One region of the Pontibacillus sp. ABV4_188 genome, then DNA from elsewhere that is predicted to be linked to it. Evidence: riboswitches for the same ligand, from Rfam matches in the RefSeq annotation. Region 1 holds a riboswitch; each other region holds the start of a gene.
What was found. A riboswitch is a leader RNA that binds a small molecule or an ion and turns the genes downstream of it on or off. The one in region 1 is predicted to bind cyclic di-GMP.
Positions count from the first base shown of each region.

Region 2: another riboswitch for cyclic di-GMP. It lies ahead of ACYX4O_RS14820 (competence type IV pilus major pilin ComGC); the one in region 1 lies ahead of ACYX4O_RS19715 (EAL domain-containing protein).
Region 3: another riboswitch for cyclic di-GMP. It lies ahead of ACYX4O_RS18510 (sensor histidine kinase); the one in region 1 lies ahead of ACYX4O_RS19715 (EAL domain-containing protein).

Region 1 covers NZ_CM149975.1:3,934,004-3,940,401, reverse strand. The annotation lists gene ACYX4O_RS19735 (YpmS family protein) at 1-208, opposite strand, end outside; gene ACYX4O_RS19730 (SGNH/GDSL hydrolase family protein) at 236-1,126, opposite strand; gene asnB (asparagine synthase B) at 1,493-2,998, shown strand; gene ACYX4O_RS19720 (DUF2188 domain-containing protein) at 3,101-3,298, shown strand; gene ACYX4O_RS19715 (EAL domain-containing protein) at 3,521-4,231, opposite strand; cyclic di-GMP riboswitch class II at 4,371-4,449, opposite strand; gene ACYX4O_RS19710 (glycoside hydrolase domain-containing protein) at 4,617-5,264, opposite strand; gene ACYX4O_RS19705 (LysE family translocator) at 5,369-6,001, shown strand.
Region 2 covers NZ_CM149975.1:2,861,157-2,867,554, forward strand. The annotation lists gene ACYX4O_RS14800 (hypothetical protein) at 1-743, opposite strand, end outside; gene ACYX4O_RS14805 (hypothetical protein) at 733-1,317, opposite strand; gene pilM (type IV pilus biogenesis protein PilM) at 1,347-2,327, opposite strand; gene ACYX4O_RS14815 (prepilin peptidase) at 2,351-3,157, opposite strand; gene ACYX4O_RS14820 (competence type IV pilus major pilin ComGC) at 3,172-3,597, opposite strand; cyclic di-GMP riboswitch class II at 3,680-3,762, opposite strand; gene ACYX4O_RS14825 (type II secretion system F family protein) at 3,843-5,048, opposite strand; gene ACYX4O_RS14830 (type IV pilus twitching motility protein PilT) at 5,053-6,093, opposite strand; gene ACYX4O_RS14835 (GspE/PulE family protein) at 6,106-6,398, opposite strand, start outside.
Region 3 covers NZ_CM149975.1:3,669,280-3,675,677, reverse strand. The annotation lists gene ACYX4O_RS18530 (hypothetical protein) at 1-220, shown strand, start outside; gene ACYX4O_RS18525 (hypothetical protein) at 241-486, shown strand; gene ACYX4O_RS18520 (SipW-dependent-type signal peptide-containing protein) at 1,039-1,674, opposite strand; gene ACYX4O_RS18515 (SipW-dependent-type signal peptide-containing protein) at 1,879-2,568, opposite strand; cyclic di-GMP riboswitch class II at 2,923-3,006, shown strand; gene ACYX4O_RS18510 (sensor histidine kinase) at 3,073-4,764, shown strand; gene ACYX4O_RS18505 (response regulator) at 4,745-5,398, shown strand; gene ACYX4O_RS18500 (hypothetical protein) at 5,427-5,843, shown strand; gene ACYX4O_RS18495 (hypothetical protein) at 5,866-6,357, shown strand; gene ACYX4O_RS18490 (signal peptidase I) at 6,373-6,398, shown strand, end outside.

The DNA of each region.
Region 1 (6,398 bases):
TATTGATGATTTGATTTAGATTATCTTTACTAGACATCACTGTAAATTCAGCCCGCTTATCACTGAAAGGCATGGATTTAGGTACCGATACAGATGAGGTTGGTAAATAAACAAGTAATAGAAGCCATAGGATGACCCCTACATTTATAATCGCTAGGATAAAGAATAACCACTTCCACTTATTGTTGACTTTTATTGCTTCAAACATATGACATCTCCAATCTAACTGATGTCTCTAAATTTCTTCTTCATTTTGGCGCACAATCTCATCTTTTAAATGAGAGAGAATACGTTCAGCCATTAGTCTGTACCCTTTTAAATTGGGGTGAAAGTTATCTTCGTAATAAAGATCTTCAGTAGAACCGCTAAATAAATCTTTGATTGGAATGTAGTTCACATTCGCATATCGATCGACGACATCTTTGCTGATACGATTCCAATCGTAAATGATTTGATCGAGCTCAGGGATGTCACTGAAATACTGTTCAAACGGATTGAACAAACCTACAAGATAAATATGGGCATCCTGATTTTGAGAACGTATGGTTTGGAAAATAGAGGATAATCGATCCTCATATTGAGGAAGTTCACTCTCGAAATCTTCATAAGCAAGAGAGGTGAAGTTGTTTTTGACAACTCTCATAATATCGTTTGCCCCGATTGTAATAACAATTACATCGGCTTCTTGCAAAGAAGAGGAGATTTCCTCTTCTTTCAGTCGATCTAACAACTGATCCGTACGATTACCTCGCTTACCGAAGTTCTTAATCTGAAAATCTTGGTTGTTTTCTTGTAGTGTTTCTTCAATAATCCCTACGTAACCACCGTTCCCTGAGGAATCACCTACGCCTTGAGTAAGTGAATCGCCAATGGCCACGATATTTATGTTGTCTTCCACGAAGATTTCTTTAGCCCCTTCTAAAACGGTAGAAACCGCTTCTTTCAGTTCTTCTGTGATGGTTTTTTCTTCCTCTGGCTTTTCTCCATCTCCTTCTTGGGTGGAGAAATCTTGAGACCCTTCACCGCTAAGGGAGGAGTCACTAACTTTCGATTCGTTACCAACCCAATAGAAGAGAATAATAAGGAAACTGAATAAAAATAAAACTGTTAATGCAATTCGTTTCATGTCGATCACACCTGACAATTATCAATTGTACCGTATCATAACACGCATTCCCCATTCTATATAGTGTAAATCGGCTATATATTACCTATATTATATGAAAAATGATTCATCTTTTTACATACCTTTTCGAACCAAATTGAAAAAAATTGAGGTTACATAGAACATTAACATAAAAAAAGGGTATATCTCTTTAAATAGAACCAAATAAAGCGATCTATTCGGAACTCATTAAAATAATGGGAGAGATCCCTTGGAATTATCTTAAATATACAAAAATGGATGAGTGTCCAGTATTTGGTTCTTTGGAAGAGAACTTATATAATGAACGTCATATTCAAAATAAAACAGTAGAGGTGACCCAATAATATGTGCGGCATATTCGCCACAACAGGCCATGTAGAAACGAATAAAATGAAAGACATTCTAGAGAGTATGAAACATAGAGGACCTGATGAGGGAAAACAAGTCCCTTTAGAAGGTTTCCATATAGGACACCAACGTTTATCCATTATTGGGCTAGATGATGGTATTCAGCCAATATCCAATGAAGAGAAAACAAAGTGGATCGTGTGTAATGGTGAAATTTATAATTACTTAGAATTGAAAAGTGAGTTAGAACAGCAAACGTCTTTTTTAACCCATTCCGATAGTGAAGTTGCGTTAAAATTAATTGAAACAGAAGGGGTTAAGAGTATAGAGAAACTTGATGGTATGTTCGCGTTCGTCATCGTTGATGAGCTAACGGATACATTCGTTGCGGCGAGAGATACATTAGGGATTAAGCCTTTATATTACGGACAAGATGACGAAGGGAATTATGTGTTCTCTTCTGAATTAAAGACCTTATATCTTATCACAAATAATGTGCAGGAATTTCCTCCTGGAACTTATTATACGCCAGAAACTGGCTTTGTAAAATACAGACAGATCAAGCATCCAGATCAACCCGCCCAAACAACGCGTCGTGAAATGACCACAGCGATACGAGAAAAGCTTGAACAAGCGATAGAGAAAAGACTTCTGGCAGATGTGGAGGTTGGCGTTCTCTTGAGTGGTGGATTAGATAGTAGCTTAATTTCAGCGATTGCTGCAAAGAAGGCTAAAGAGCAGGGAGGAACGGTGAAATCCTTCTGTGTTGGATCAGCTGGAAGTGAAGATATTGAGCGTGCTCGTGATGTAGCTAACTCAATAGGGTCAGATCATTACGAATACATATATACACAAGAAGAATTAATAGAGGCCATCCCTCATGTCGTATATGCCTTGGAATCCTATGAACCTTCTTTAGTAAGAAGTGCCATTCCGAATTACTTTGTGTCTAAACTTGCCTCACAACATGTGAAGGTGATCCTTTCGGGAGAAGGAGCTGACGAGATTTTTGCAGGTTATGAATATATGAAGAAATTTCAGACGACAGAGTCTCTTAATGAAGAAATCATTCGGATCATAAATACCCTTCATAATATTAACTTACAACGGGGAGACAGAATGAGTATGGCTCACTCCATTGAACTACGCGTGCCGTTCTTAGATTTAGAATTAATTGAAACAGCTTTACGTATTCCGTCTGAACAAAAGCTTCATACGGCAGAACAAATGGAGAAAACCATATTGCGAGAATCATTTGATGGAGTATTACCGGACCAGGTATTGTGGAGAAAGAAGGAAGAATTTTCAGCTGGTAGTGGAGCATTAGATTTGCTTGAAACCTATGCTGAGGAAACAATATCCGATTCAGAATTAGCTCGTATTAACACAGCAGCTCCGGTGGATATCCGCAGTAAACAAGAAGCTCTGTTTTATCGTTATTTCATTGAGTATTTCCCGGAACAATCAGCCCTTGAAACCGTAGGTAAATGGGCTACAGCATAACGGGCGTCTTATAGCATATCCAATTATTCGGTTATATGTTTTATACGCTTCAAGGTTGGGAACATATAGGTATAACCCAAAACAAAAAAGGAGCGATAATACATGAGAGAATACACAGTAGCACCCAACAAAGATGCAACAGAATGGTATGTAAAAGTAGAGGACGTAGCTCCTACTGACAAGTATGAGAAGAAAGATAAAGCCATTGAGAAAGCAGAAGAAATGGCTCAAGAACACAAACCAAGTAAATTGTACATTCTTGATAAATATCATGAGATTGAAGAAGAGCGCTCATTCTAAGCTCTCCTCTTATCTCGCAAAAAAGAAGCTGCCAGATGGCAGCTTCTTTTTTGTCTTAGCTCTGTTAAAGGTTATTGTTGTTAATCTTTATAACAAGCTAGGGCAGGGTAGTTGAAAGCTCGAAGCTGAAAGAGTGTTTCCGTTTTCTGCCACTTTGCCTTTTAACCGAAACAAAGACCACTGATTGGTAAGATAATCAGTGGTCTTTTGGTCGGGTGGGAGTCACCCCACAATAAGGGCTTGAGGCTTGCCAATATAGTACCCTTGAGCTACATCAATCCCGATCTCTTTGGCTAACTTAAGGTCATCCCCTGTCTCGATCCCTTCTAATACGACCGTTGTATCTCCTTTAAAATAATCTGTGAAAAGGGAGACTAGTTTTTGCTTTTTATCACTTGTAGCTAGGTCGGTAGCAAAATAGCGATCAAGCTTCAAGTACTCTGGTTCCATTTCAACTGCTTTCTTTAATGAAGTAGCCCCTTGTCCAAAATCATCAATTGCAAATTGAATTCCCATCTCCCGTAAAGTGTGAATACGAGTGGGGAGAAGGGGAGACTCCCACATGGCCTCCTCTTCCTTCGCTTCATTCATCTCGAAAACGATAGATGGGACAGGAGAAGAAGGAGCGTCTAGCATAGAGTGCATAAATCGGATGAAGTTGGGATGAAGAAGGGTAGACATAAACATATTTAGAAACAGTTTTTGATTATTAAGCTGATTAGAATAATGCGTAAAGGCTTTTTCGATCGACATGGTATCAAGTTTATAGAGAGTGTTCGATTGCATAGCAATTTTAAAAAGGGCTTCAGGACTAGATTGTATAGTAGAGCGTAGCAGAGCCTCATATCCATAAATAGCATCATCGGCCAGGTGATGAAGGGGCTGATAATTGTGAAATAGACGGTTTCTCTTTAAAAGTTCAAAAATATTCATAAAATCCCCCGTGTTCAAATGGTTGTGATGGATCACATTCTAATAATTTATAATGATTAGGGTGAAACGAAATCACGAAAATAAATGAATACTCATTCAAAGGCTTTTGAAGCTAAAAAAACCCCATTGAGTAAAAATCAATGCGGCCGGTTGCGCTACTAGCTCGACCAACCATAAGCGCCCAAATATAGATTGGTTTCAAAGCTTCCTGTCGTATTATGTAGAAACTAGTACTATTATCATAGCAATATTTACTTAGCAAATAAAGGTTAATTGTTTAAATTTTTACACAAATTAAAGACTGGCTTTACATTTTAACGTTGGAGGGTGTAGGAATAAAAGGCTAAGAGACCATTTTCTGATTGGTCCTTAGCCAGATTCCTTATTACCACAATAAATTAAGGAGGCGGTCATTGATGAGATTAGTGTTGATGGGACAAGCATCTGCGTTGCGGCCATATTGCCAACCCCATACATTCGATTTACATGAAAGTTTAGCGGGTGTGTATTTCGGTGCTTTACGTGCTCTTGTAACTCCAGTTTCCGGTTCTACACTGCATAGAACGGACTGTAGAGACACTTTATTATCCTTTGAGGTTGCTTTACAAAAGGCTTCATTAAATTTTCCATTTGTAGGATCGCAAGTAAACCCAGGTTGATATCCCGAAGCGTGCATGCCTTCGACGTAGCCTCGAATCCAGGACTCATCAACTTTAAAGAAATTTTCAACGTTCGCAAACAAAACCTTTCCTTTAGGGAAATTTAAACGTCTGGCATGAAACACAGCGTTTTGAGCAATAACTTTCCCTTTCCTGTACCCTGTAGCCTCCGTGAAATTATTATAAATGGCCATAACTTTTGTGCCGTTATTATGCAACCGTTCAATTTCGGAGACCGTTAATCCTTCTGATACCTCAGGAACTGTTGATAAATATCTCCCCCAGTATTTAGGCTTTCCATATTTCTTTAGTACACAGTCATATAACTCTTTCGTGGCTTCTTGTGTAGAATCCACTCCCCATTGATAAGCCATGTTGTGCTCCTCTCTGCATCAGAAAAATATTCCAAAATCACCTCTGACCCGCTAATATAAAACCTATATACATTCTATTCAAAAGAAGAAAGTAGGTGTTTCACTTGAGTATTTATCTTTTGCTATCGTTTCTAGGAGCTGCTGTAGTGCTCACACTGATGCCTGGACCGGATAATTTATTTGTGTTAGCCCAAAGCATTTCTCAAAATAAAAGAGCAGGTATTGCTACAACATTTGGATTATGTACAGGGATACTCGTCCACACACTAGCAGCAGCTGTTGGAATCACAGCTCTTGTCTATCAATCTGCGCTAGCTTTTATGGTAGTCAAATACGCTGGGGCAGTTTATTTGCTATATCTAGCATGGCAAGCATTTAAAGAAGAAGGTGGGGATCTTCAGGTTGAATCTAAGCAAGCACTTGAGTATAAGAAGCTTTATAAAAGAGGGGTGCTCATGAATATCCTTAACCCCAAAGTATCCCTTTTCTTCCTTGCTTTATTTCCACAATTTATCGACCATTCAAAAGAAGCGTGGGATGTTCCTTTCCAAATGGTAACGCTCGGAGTCTTATTTCTGATACAAGCCTTCATTATTTTCACCACAATCAGCTTCTTTGCTGAGAAGGTAGGAAATTGGCTATCAAAAGTCCCTCAAGTCGGAAGAAGGTTGAATATAGCAAAGGGAGTATTACTAGGAATCATCGGAATCAGCCTTGCCCTAAGAGACAAATCCTAACAAGGTGAAAGGAGAGGTGAATTGTCTTATTTGAGGCAGTTTGCGCTTTTGGTTTTGGGATGTTCTGATGGGCGTCTTGCCGCATGCCCAGGTCGTCTCGCCGCTTTGGGTGGGCGTCTCGCCGCATGGCCATGGCATCCTGACACTTCGGGTGGGCGTCTCGCCGCATGGGCATGGCGTCCTGACACTTCGGGTGGGCGTCTCGCCGCATGGTCAGGTCGTCCCGCCACTTTGGGCGCTCGTCCTGACGCATGGCCAGGTCGTCCCGACTATTGGAGTTGGGGTGTTCTTATCGAGAGTTCTTCATATGATAGGTAATAGGTAGTAGTATAGAGGCTTCCTAGGCTCCCCGCAGGAAAGCGAGTTGTCCCCGAGCAAACCCTAGCACTCCTCAAAG
Region 2 (6,398 bases), 1.1 Mb from region 1:
GTTAAATCTTCATCATCTACTTCAAATGGCGTCTCTTTTTGAGATGGATCTGGGTAGTGATATTGTGGAAGTTCATCTTTCAAACCGCTTAAATCAGGTTCATAAAAAGCAGAAAAGGTTACTAGAAAAGAAACTTGTTCGCCTTCATCAGTAGTAGATGCATTTGGTTGAAACTCGATCTCATCAAAACTAACCAGGCGAGGAATCCGTTCTAGTTCTTCAAGGAATAGAGTTAAATCTTCGAAACTCTTTGACAGAACGCTGACTTGGTACGTAAGTGCATTCACCGATGGCATAACAGGAGGGGACTCAACAGCGTCTTTTTCTGCTGCTTCCTCTTCTACTTCTTCTTCTGTTTCACTGGCCGGTTCTGCAGCACCTACATTCTCATCTTCTTCCGCTTCTATCGTTTCGTCTCCATTTAGAACCACTGATTCAATAAATGTGCCAGACACATTTTCAGCCCGCTCTATAGCCAGTATCACTTGGTCCTGAACAGGTAGGACTGGGAGCTTTAATTGAAGTTCGCGTGAGGTTTTCAACGTAAGATCCTGTTGCTGTGTTTCTTGTTCTGCAAGTGAATTAAGTATTCTTTCCTCATTTTTAAGTGAAGATTTCACCTGGTCTACTTCTTGAACTGCTCGATCTACATAAAGAGAATGAACAACCCAATAAAAAGCCAAGAAAACGATGAGTAGTAAAACCACAACAATTGTATGTATTCGTCTCCATTCAATTCTCATCGTCCTCTTCCCCCTCTTCCCATAAGTCTTTATTAAGCGTCACTTCATATTCAGTCACATATCTCGGTCTGTACTGAGTGGGGTCTAAGTCTTCCTCGAGCACGTTCGACGTAATTTGTTGAACCGACACATTTTCAACATAATCTTCATCGATTAGCGTATTTGTATAAGCTGCGACATCCTGAAAGTCATCAAATCGAACGTAAAGCAGCAGGGATTGAGGACGAACATAGACGTATCGCTCAAAGAAGCCGCGTTCTGGTAACAATGAGACCATTCGCTCAAGAAGGGAAACGGCAGGGAAAAGGTTGCTTTCTAATGCCTCAACAGAACGCTGCAATTCAAGACGATTCGCTTGGACTTCATCTTTAAGCGCTTCCTGATACTCCTGTTGCGCTACCCTCACTTGCTGAATTTGACCATTGACTTCATCCACTTCATCTAAAGCTGCTTGCTTGTCCATGTATAGGAGGAGCCAAATGAAGAGGACGGCAAGGACAGCTGCAAGCGCCAATAAATAAGGCACCATATTTTGTTTCTCTTTCTGTTCAAGTAAATTTATTTCTACCTTCATCGACTATTGGTCCCCCTAACGTTATGCTCCTATGGTTTCAGGGCTAAGCCTACTGACTCTGCAAACCGAAATGGAATGGTCTCGTCCTCGGCTTCTGAAAATTCATGTGAATCGATCATTTTTACGTTCAGCTGAAAAGTGTTCTGGCACTTTTCATACACTTTATGTAAAAACGGAAAATCACCTGAGATTAATAGATTCGTAACAGCAGATTCGCCATTTGTTACAGAATACCGATAGAAATTCATAATACGTTCGACTTCTCTCATCTGTTCCTCTATATAGGCATCAATTTCTTGTTCATCACCTGTAAAGCGTACGGCCGCATCCCCTTTAACCGGAACTTCCCATAGGGCAAGGTCTAACCCACTCTTCATGTAACGTGTGAATTGAGGATGGCAATTATGGAAGACCGTTAACACGATACCATCCAAATTCCATTGAAGAGAAAGTAAATGATCATCTGAACGAGCATGATCCAAATCATAATATAAACGGTATAAAGACAAGAAAGTCAGATCCGCTACAGCTGGTTTCGTATTCGCATCTAAGAGAGCCGACTCAAAAGCCCGAACCCGGGATTCCGGATAAGCAAACAAAAGCACTTCGTTCATATTCATCTTCTCTTCTAACACGACATAATCAAATACAGGCTCTTCAAAAGGAAGATGCAATCCCTCACCGATCTGCATATACAAGTAGCCCTTCACCTCATCTGCCGTCTTTAAATCATTCGGAATATGAAACGACTTAATAATAACAGAGGCATCCGGCACGCTAAAATATACCTTCTTCTTACGCCACTCTTTCTCTTCAACCAACTCCTCAATAATAGAAGAGAGTTTCCTTGCATCCACGACCTTACCTTCTTCTATAATCCCGCTTTCCAAATAACGTTCTCCGTAATCCACTACATCCGTTAGCTCCGGAGTGTCACATTCTATGTATCGGAGTACATGGTCTTTGAATATAATGTTAATGCGCTCTTTTGACTTTCGAAAATTAAACATACTCACGTCACCTGCCTTTCTGATTAGAATAACTGAAGATACCAATCAATAATAGGAGCTTTAAAGAAATAACTCGTGAGTGCCCCCAACACAATGTATGGACCAAACGGCACCGGCTTTTTCCGATCAATCTTTTTAAACAAAAGCAATACGCCACTTATAACCGATCCGTATAAAGTCGAGAGGAAAAAGGCTAACAACACACCAGGAAGTCCAAGCACAATGCCAATAACACCAAACAGTTTCATATCTCCACCACCCATACCACCTCGGCTGGCGATAATTATGATGGCTGTTAGAATAAGCCCTGTTGCTGCTCCAGCTACCGAACCCCACCATGGGTCGAGAGGGGAAATAACTCTCCCTATTATGAGTAAGGGTAAGAAAAAGAGTAGGATTACATTAGGGATAAGCATGTAGGTTAGGTCGGTTACGGTAATAATCACCAGCAACGAGGTGAAAAGAAGGGCCACGATGAGTTCAGTTGAGAAGCCGAAAAGTATAAAGCTGTAAGCATACAAAAATCCCGTAGCCGCTTCGACTATCGGGTATAGGGGTGAGATGCTTGTTTTGCAGTTGCGGCATTTGCCTTTTAGCGTGATGTAGGAAAAGACAGGGACTAGATCAAGACAATTTAGGATGTAGTTGCAGTTAGGGCAATGTGACCGCGCTTGAGTAAACATTTGCTTCTGTGGTACACGTAAACCAACTACGTTAAAAAAAGATCCTAGAACAATACCGAATATTGTAAAATAAAAAAGAATATATAAGTTCATCATTTTAACCTCGATATAAAAGAGTGGAAGCCCCCCATAAATGGGGGACTTCATATGTGTTTTACAAATTATCCACCCACTTTAGTGACGTCGCTCCGAGTTAATGAATCTACATCTGTACTAGAGATAGTGTAACCATTTGTAGTAATTTCAACTTTATATCCAGTTACATCTCCTCCACTATCTGTTTGTGGAGTTACTGTTCCTGATGTTATTTTACCATTACTCTCTAAGTACCCCGCATCTACCATATCCGCAACTGACTTAGCGGTAGTTCCTACACCTTCTTCTAACGCACTCATAGATCTATAAGCTTCTACCAATTGCTCAGCAGAACGAATAACCGCATCTTTTTTACTGTTTTCAACCACATTTGCAATACTAGGCACAGCAATTGCAGCTATAATCCCTAAGATTACAATTACCGCGAGTAGTTCAATCAGCGTAAAACCTTTCTCATCTTTGTTCATCAGTTGACGAAACTTGTTTAACATGAGTCTGTTCTCCCCTTTTTTTTATAATAAATAATTATGAAACACTCGTTACAAAAACGACCACACCATAAACCTATCTCCTATTATGTACGGTCGGTTGCACTACTCGCTCCAGGGTGGCTAAGTGCCCATATACAGCCAACCTATCGTTGCTTCCGATGGTATGTTGGTACGTGTAATCATCTACACCTATTATAGTAAATCTATCTCATTATTACCACTATTATCTTATGAAATTAGCACATTTACCCAATTTGTTCAAAAATAGAGAACATTGGAATGGCAATGGCTGCTACAATGCCGCCGACGATCAGCGCAAGGAAGGCAATCATAACTGGTTCTATTAAACTTTTAATGCGATCTGTTGCGTAATCAAGCTCAGATTCATAGAAATCAGCTACTTTCCCTAGCATATGATCTAAAGAACCAGAGCTCTCCCCAACAGAGACCATTTGTGTTACAAGCGGAGGGAAAATCCAATGCTTTTGCATCGGAGCGGCCATCGATTCTCCCTTCTCAAGGGATTTTCTTGTCGTTTTCAAGACCGATTCGACAACTTTATTGCCGACGATGCGTTCTGTAATATACACCGCCTGTAAAATCGGCACAGAGCTATTAAATAATGAGCTCATTGTCCGAGTCATACGAGCGAGTACCGCCTTTTGAATAAGAGGGCCGAATATAGGAATCCTTAATTTCATAAGGTCTAGACCATAGGAGAATCGCGGGTACTGTTTCATATACTGAATGCCGCCATAAAGGAGGAGTGGAATGACAATAAACAGCCACCACATACTCTGAGATAGTTCCCCTAAGCTCATTACAAATTGCGTAATCGGAGGGATATCGCCTCCAAAGGATAAGAACATATCCGCAAACCTGGGCACGACGAAGCTTAATAAGAAGATCACGATCCCAATGGCAATAACCAATACAACAACCGGGTACGCGAGGGCTGAAATGACCTTTTGGCGTGTGTCGTACTGCTTTTCATAATAAGCAGCAAGCCGGTCTAAAATTTCATCAAGGTTACCCCCGGCCTCACCGGCGCGAACCATATTTACAAACAAATCGGGGAAAATCTTTTGATGCTTTTCTGCTGCATCTGAGAAGGAAAGACCTCCTTCAAGATCTTCTGCTATTTGAGTGAGAGCACGCTGTAGTGCCTTACTCGATGTTTGTTCTTTTAATATATAAGTAGATTGAATGAGAGAAATTCCTGATTCAAGCAGCGTTGCAAATTGGCGAAGGTAAATGACAAACTCTTTATTTTTCACCTGACTGCCTAGTTGAATATCTTTATACAATATGCTGTTTAGTTCATTAATGGTGGCAACGGTCATCCCGTCTTCTTTTAATTTCCCAACAGCTTCTCGTTTAGAGTCAGCTTTTATACGTCCTTCCTTCATCTTTCCCTTAGATGTACGGGCTTTGTACTTGAAGTAAGCCATATGCCTATTGCCCCCTCTCTTCTAAAAACGGAGCGGCCGCTTCTGTTGTGATGACCCCTTCCTCTACTAAAGCACGGACAGAAAAATCAAGAGTGTGCATGCCTTGAGCTTTGGACGTCTGAATAATGTTTGGAATCTGGTGAATCTTCTCATTCCGGATAAGGTTCTTAACAGCGGACGTATTCATAAGAATCTCAGTCGCAGCACGTCTCCCTTTCTTGTCCTTACGCTGAAACAAGCGCTGAGACACAATGGATTGAAGGACACTAGCTAGTTGTATCCGCACTTGGGTTTGCTGATTCGGAGGAAAGACGTCAATAATTCGATCAATAGTGCTTGCTGCCCCGGTAGTATGAAGCGTTCCTAGTACCAGATGTCCTGTTTCAGCAGCTGTGATGGCTGTAGAAATGGTCTCTAAGTCTCTCATTTCTCCGACTAAAATGACGTCAGGATCCTGGCGCAAACAAGCACGCAAGCCGTTGGCAAAGTTGTTCGTATCAAATCCGACTTCACGCTGATCGATAATGGAATAGCGGTGAGAGTGTAAATACTCAATAGGATCTTCAAGTGTAATGATATGGCGGCGCATCGAATTATTCATGTAATCAATCATGGATGCTAGCGTCGTTGATTTCCCGCTTCCTGTAGGTCCTGTAACAAGCACAAGCCCTTGAGGTTTCTCAGCAATTTCTCTTAACACATTCGGCATATGTAAGGCATCAAGTGTAGGGATCTCTGTCGGCACAATTCTTACAGCTAGTGATACACAGTTTCGTTGGTGGTAAGCATTAATACGAAAACGCGACACACCAGGTATACCGTAAGAAAAGTCAACCTCTCCTTTTTCTTTAAACTTGTCCCATAGCGTTTGTGAGAGAATTGCTTTTGCCATCCCAAATGTATCATCTGGTCGCATTGTTTCTTTGCCGTACTGCTTTAAATCCCCATGCAGCCGAAAGATTGGAGGCACCCCAACAGTTATATGAATATCCGATGCTTTCAGCTCAAATGCAGCTATTAATAATTTCTCAAATCGCTCTTTCATGAACACACCTCCTTACTCACTTTTCGCTACACGCAGCACTTCTTCTGTCGTCGTATGTCCTTGCTTAACTTTAAGCAAGCCATCATCAACTAAGAAGATCATCCCCTTCTTCCAGGCGTACTCTTTAATCTGAGACATAGATCGATTGTTCATCATCATCTTCCGAATGGCTTCATCGATGGTCAGTACTTCTTGGATGGCCATACGACCTCTGTAGCCTGTATGCTGGCAACTATTGCACCCTTCGCCTTTATAAACCGTGTCGACCTTAAGCCCTCGCTTATGAAATAACTCTTTTTCTAGTT
Region 3 (6,398 bases), 260 kb from region 1:
GCAATTTAAGGAAGGTGGTACCGTTCTGATAAGTGATGGTGGTATTGGGATAATGCAAATAACTAATCATGACCTCGAGGGGGTAGATAAAAAGCGATTAGCTCCTGATGCAGAGCACAACATTCGAATAGGCGCTTATATTTTAAATATAAATGGAAACAACTTCCTTATAAAATTAAATTACGCACTATTAATGGTGCTAGTAACCGCCGCATACTAGAGCAATGGTATTTTGCCATTATGGCTTATAATGGGTATTCCAATGATAATAACCCAGATAGAGAATATGAAAAAGGGAAAAAAACCTATCAAGAAAAGGTTTACGACAATATAAAAAAATATAGTAGAGTGTCGATAGCCGAGACGCCTGAAGAATTTGCTTCCGAAACTGAAGGTGGTTTTAAATCGAAAAAAGGAGAGTATGAGTGGCCTGAAGCAGATTCAGTTCTACTCAAATGTTCCAGCCTGGAGATCAAGTTTATGTAATGAATGGTGATCATTTGAGTGAGAACAATGACTATGGAATTTAAGAACCAATAAATTGTTTGGGAGTAGTCCTGTGGAACTTGTTCCGTATTACTCAGAACTAGGAAGTTGTAAGTAGACCTGATTACCCAACAGAGCGCATCTATAGACGTTTCGTAGCTTATGAAGTAAGTGAAAAGTGATCATTACAATGGATACATAGCCTCATCGAACCTACGCAGTACGGATTATATGGAAAAGAATTTTGATCCAAAGGATGACAAGATGACGGAAAAGGTGTAAGTCTAGATTTATCGTTATCCGCTAGCCAAAACATAATTACCGCAAAGCGTTAAAGTCTACTGAAGGAGATGTTTTGAAGAAGAATATATTCAAGAAATTTAAAACAGTAACTTAAAAGAGAAGCACAGGTGGATGCTTGTGCTACATTTTCTTTTTTATTAAAGGTTGGGCTGGAAACCTTGCGATGGAAGGAAGATCTCATTTCTAGGGTGAGTGACTTTGTCTTTCCAATGCATGAAAAAAGGCAGGTTACCCACCTGCCTTTTACTATTATTGTGCGTTATGCTGTTTAAAAGTAGCTCCAATTTGGAAAGTGAATGTTTTGTCTTCTAAATCATCAGCTTCTACTGTACTAGGATCCATAGTAAACTCTAAGTCTGACAATACAACAGAGTCACCAGGTTCTAATTGATAATCACCTGCATAGTTTTCAATTACACTTCCTGCATCGTTAATATTATATTGTCCGCTTGGAATGGTATAACTGTGTTGTGTAGAATTATCCGCCTTAAGTATAGAAATAGTACCGCCTTCTAATAGCATCTTTGAGCGTTGTGCTACTGATAAAGCATTATCAAATGAGAACGTTGAATCGTCAATAACTGCTGGAATCGTACCTGTATTTGTGAAAGCTGTACTTACCTTAACGCTAGCACCTGGATATAGGTTTGATACTGAGAACTCATAGGATTTTCCATCACTACCTGGCGTTTCTTCTACAACCACGTATTCTGTACCGCTCTCTGCACTTGCGATAGAAGTTTTACTATCATCAAAAGCAACATTTAACTCCCCAGTTGAAACCGTGTTATCCACAGTCAATGCATCCGTCCAATAAGCATATCCAGCACCTGTTACCATCATTCCTGCAATAACTGCAGAAGCTACAAATTTAGTACCCTTCAAAACAATCTCTCCCTTAAATGTGATTTGATTATTGCTTACAGTTAATAGATTACTATGATAAGAAAGCTAAAGCGCCATACTTAAGGATAGTCTTGCTTTATACTTTTTTAGAGATAGGTGTACTACTTTTGGGTACCATTTGTTGTTTAGTGCATAAGAAAACCCGCACGATCATAACGATCATCCGGGTTGGGGTGATATCTTTTACTGTGCGTTATGCTGTTCCCAGTTAAATTTGATATCGAACTGAGTGGTAAGGTTTTCTGAATCATTATTAGAGTTATGATCTAGGTAAAAAATGATACAATTTTGCTCATCAGGATTGTAAGCAGGAATTTCAGCAGCTACTTCATCTTTATACTCATCTGGAATATCGAATAGGATATAATCGCCTGGTTCCATTTGTAGATTCTGAAGCATTGTATCTAATTTAGTTTCTAGGTTATTCAAATTACCGATGAAGAACTTTCCGCCCTTATAATTATTGTTTTCATCGAAGTGTACGTAACCACCAGCAGCTTTCATGTCATTAGCTAAGACTCCCGCTGCTTCAGAAAAGTCCACTTCAACGTTTTTAAGCTTAGCTGGAATAGAACCAGTGTTCTCTACCTTAGCTGCATAAAGTCCCATAGCACCAGGGTACATGTTCTCAAAGTTAACAGTTAATTGATCAGCATCTTGTGATATTGTACTATCCATCATATATTTTGTTTCTCCTGTCGTATCTACTGCTAACTGTAAAGGAAGGAAGCCCTCATCAACAAACTCTACATCAAATTCCCCAGTTGAAACCGTATTATCTACCGTTAAAGCATCTGTCCAATACGCATAACCTGCTCCTGTAACCATCATTCCTGCAATAACTGCAGTCGTAATAAACTTTGGTGCTTTCATACAACCATCTCCCCGATTAAGTTTGGTGAATCTAATTGTATTGTAGTGGAGAATGTTTGAAAGCTCGCCATGAATAAGAGTGATTTTCTATACTACTTGTGGTTTCTGAAAAGGAACGATTGGATAAGAAGAATACTACTTTAGTGTAATGGACGATCATTCATTATGATATATAATAGGAATAAATAACCAAACGTTTTAAGTTTTAGTTTGTGGCAAAGACTGACAGATTACCCATGTATCCAACATCAAATAATGTCGAGGTCTAGCGATTATCCATGAGAGTTGAGATATAAGGTTGGGAGATGTCTAGTTTTTGTGGTTTACAGAATTACCCACATAGTATTACTTTAGATATAGACGAAAGGTAATGAAGTGTATTCTTATTTTGGGCACTTTGGATACACGGAGCCAGTAGTGCAACCGGTTCGGCTTTCATTGGGAAGGCTTTTTTGTTTGTTATAACGATTGTCTTCCCCAATCCTTTTGAAAGGTGCGTACATAATGTTAGCCTTAGTTGGTTTACCCATTCGGTTTGATATGAATTATAATAATGTCTTACATGTCTATCGTTTCATGTCTATCTTTATCTCTTTTATATTTTACCTCTTAATGGATAATTACCTATCTATAATAAATATGATACTTGTCCTTTTGCTGATTTTATCCTCTTCGCTCTTAATTGTTTGGCTCTATGAAAGAGCTAAGGATGTCCCTTGGAAGTTAAATACGCTTTTGATCATTGAAACTGTTGGGATTACCTTACTCTTACTACCGAGCGGAGGGTTGAATGGGATTTTTGTGTGGTATGCATTAAACCCTGTATTGCTGGCAGCTCATATTTTGCCTCTTTTGTACTGTTGGCTTTATTTATCTTTCTATCTACTTTTCCTTTATTACTTTTCTGCTCAAGGAACTTTAAGTCTGAGTTCTGCTCTGTTGTATGGTTTAGCCTATATATTGATAACATTAGCTGTGCAGTTATTTTCAGTAGTGCTTAAGGAGCTTAAGTGGAAAAATAACAAACTTGATCAACAGTCTAACCACTTGTCAGACATGAATAAGAAGCTTAATGTCGCGAATCAAAAGGCGCAGCAGGGAATGGATCATATCATGGATCTTTATAAGATCTTAGAAGGCATAAATAGTCATGAGTCGTACAATGTCATAATTCAGAATTTTCTGTCTTATGCACGTAGGTTAACAGATTGTACTTTTGCTTTCTATTTGAATGAAAGAGTTAGCCGAGAGGGCGGTTCCCAAGCTCTTTATACAAATCCTCTCCAATACTCAGGAACAGCGGACTTAGGTAGGTACTTGATTCGTGCATCCAACTTGTATAGTGGATCACCCAAGCTTGTGACATTTAATTCTAAAAAACTGGTGATTGTAGGGGTTACCACTTCGTTTCAGAGATACGGGATTCTAGGAGTGGAAATCGAGGATGCGAATAAGGAAGAACTTGAGTTTATTAATAAACAACTTAGCTTTCTTGGAAAACTGTGTGCCATTACATATGAAAGGATTTCATATGAAGAGGTAAACTCTCAACTTCTCCTTCTGGAAGAACAAAATCGCATTGCGAACGAAATACACGATAGCGTTTCTCAACGATTGTTTAGCATAAATTATGCCATGCATGCTATAAACCAGGGACAGATTGATGAAGAAATTAGAGACAAGTTGTTGATGGTTGAAGAATTCTCAAGAGAAGCCGCTACCGAATTAAGAAAATGTATTTATAAATTGAGCTCAACTAAACAAACAGAAATGGCGTTCGGTAGTAAGCTTATATATTATCTGGATCATGTAGCCGAACTCAATGATATAACGATTCGAAAAAGTATATGTCCTAGTCTGGAGGATTTATCAATGGATACAAAAAGAGTCATCTACCGTATTGTTGTTGAATCAATTGGAAATGCCATACGTCACGGGAAGGCAACTGTTATCGAAGTGAACGTAAATAAATTGGAGAATAAGGTTCATTTGTTTATAGAAGATAATGGAACTGGTTTTGATGTGGAGCATGTTTATAGAAAAGGGGGAGGTTTAGGGATAAAGAATGTTCGCGAGCTTGCTAATCAGTATAATGGCAAACATTCTATTGTAAGTCATGTAGATGTAGGGACCAAAGTTAAAGTCACTTTAAACGTGAAGAGGAGTGGGGATATCAATGAAGTTGTTAGTAATTGATGATCATCCGTTAGTTCGGGAAGGACTTGTTTCATTGTTTAAGTTAGAGAACGAAGGTTCAATTATTTTCGAAGCCAATGATAAAAATACAGGCTTAGCTAGTATCAAGAATGAAAAGCCTGACATTGTATTAGTTGATTTACGTCTTGGGTTGGATTCTGGGTTTCATCTTATTGAAGAGGCGAAAGAATTAAAGGGTTTAAAAACACGTTTTATCATACTGACTTCATCTGCTAGATCAGAAGACTTTATAAAAGCTAAAGAGTTAGGAGCTTCTGGTTACATACTGAAAGAAGCTATGCCAGAGGAGTTGGTGCATGGGGTGAATGTAGTAAGTAACGGGAGAAAATATTACGATCCGGGAGTATTGGAACTGCTTTTAGAAGAAGAATCATGTGAATTAGATGAGCTTAATCAGTTAACGAATAAAGAATTAGAAGTATTAAGAGCTATTGGGATGGGTTACTCAAACCGAGAGATATCATCTCATTTGTTTATAACGGAAAATACAGTCAAGAAACACGTGAGTCAGATATTAGATAAATTAGATTTGCCTGACCGAACGCGAGCTGCTCTTTACGCTAACGCAAAAGGGATAGCTTGCTATATCTTACCTGATCGGAGTTTAGCTTAACAACTATAACGAGAAAGTAGTGGTTGGTATGAAGCGCAGAAGACACCTTTTTAGGGGCAACGTACTTTGGATATGGTGCTCTGCTATTTTCTTCTTATGTGGCGCAGGTATAAGCTATGCGCATTTCCAGAATCAAATAACTATATCAGCTCACCTTGGCACAGGTGAATTGAGTCTAGTTTACCTAAATGAGTACAGCGTGCATCCGCAAAAGGGAATCGAAAATACGGAATTTCATGTTACGAATGATCGTTTATATTTTAAAGCTGATATGGAGGAAGGGTATAAAGGCAGCTTAACGTATAAAGTTAAAAACACCGGCACGCTCCCTGTAGAAATAGAAGACGAGATCATAAAACCACAAGAATCAAAAGAACTTATGGTTAAAATCCATCCATCATTTCGATCAAAAGTACTTTCATATAAGCAATGGGAAAATCCATGATGGAGAGAGGAGAAGGTTTTCATTGAAGAAGAATGTAATGCTTTTAATAGGGAGTATCTTTTGCGGAGTTGCACTATTTTCTAATAGCTATGGACTGTGGGAAAAAAGCTTAACTATTGAAAGTCAAATAAACATTATCTCTGAATCTGAGGAAGAAAAAGCAGAAGAACATACTGAAAAAGATAAAAAAGAAGATCCGCAGGAACAAAACAATAGTGGAGACCAAGAAAAAGGGAAAAATCAAGAAAAGCCAAAAGAAGATGAACGAGAGGAAGACAATGAAAAAATAAAGGAGCAAAAGACAGAACAAGATAAAGAGCAAGTAGAGGATCACTCAAAGAAAGAAGTAACCACTTCTGTTGAAGAAGGAAATGCAAGCGAGTCTTCTAAGACACTAAGCCAAGAAACTGGGGAGTCGAGTAATTTAAGTGAAAATGACAAAAAAAAAGATAAACGTGAAGTAAAAGAAAAGATAGATTCTGAGTTAACGAAATCAGAAGATGAAGAGAAATAGAGGGGGAGCAGCTGAGTGAAACCTTATATTTCGAATCAAAG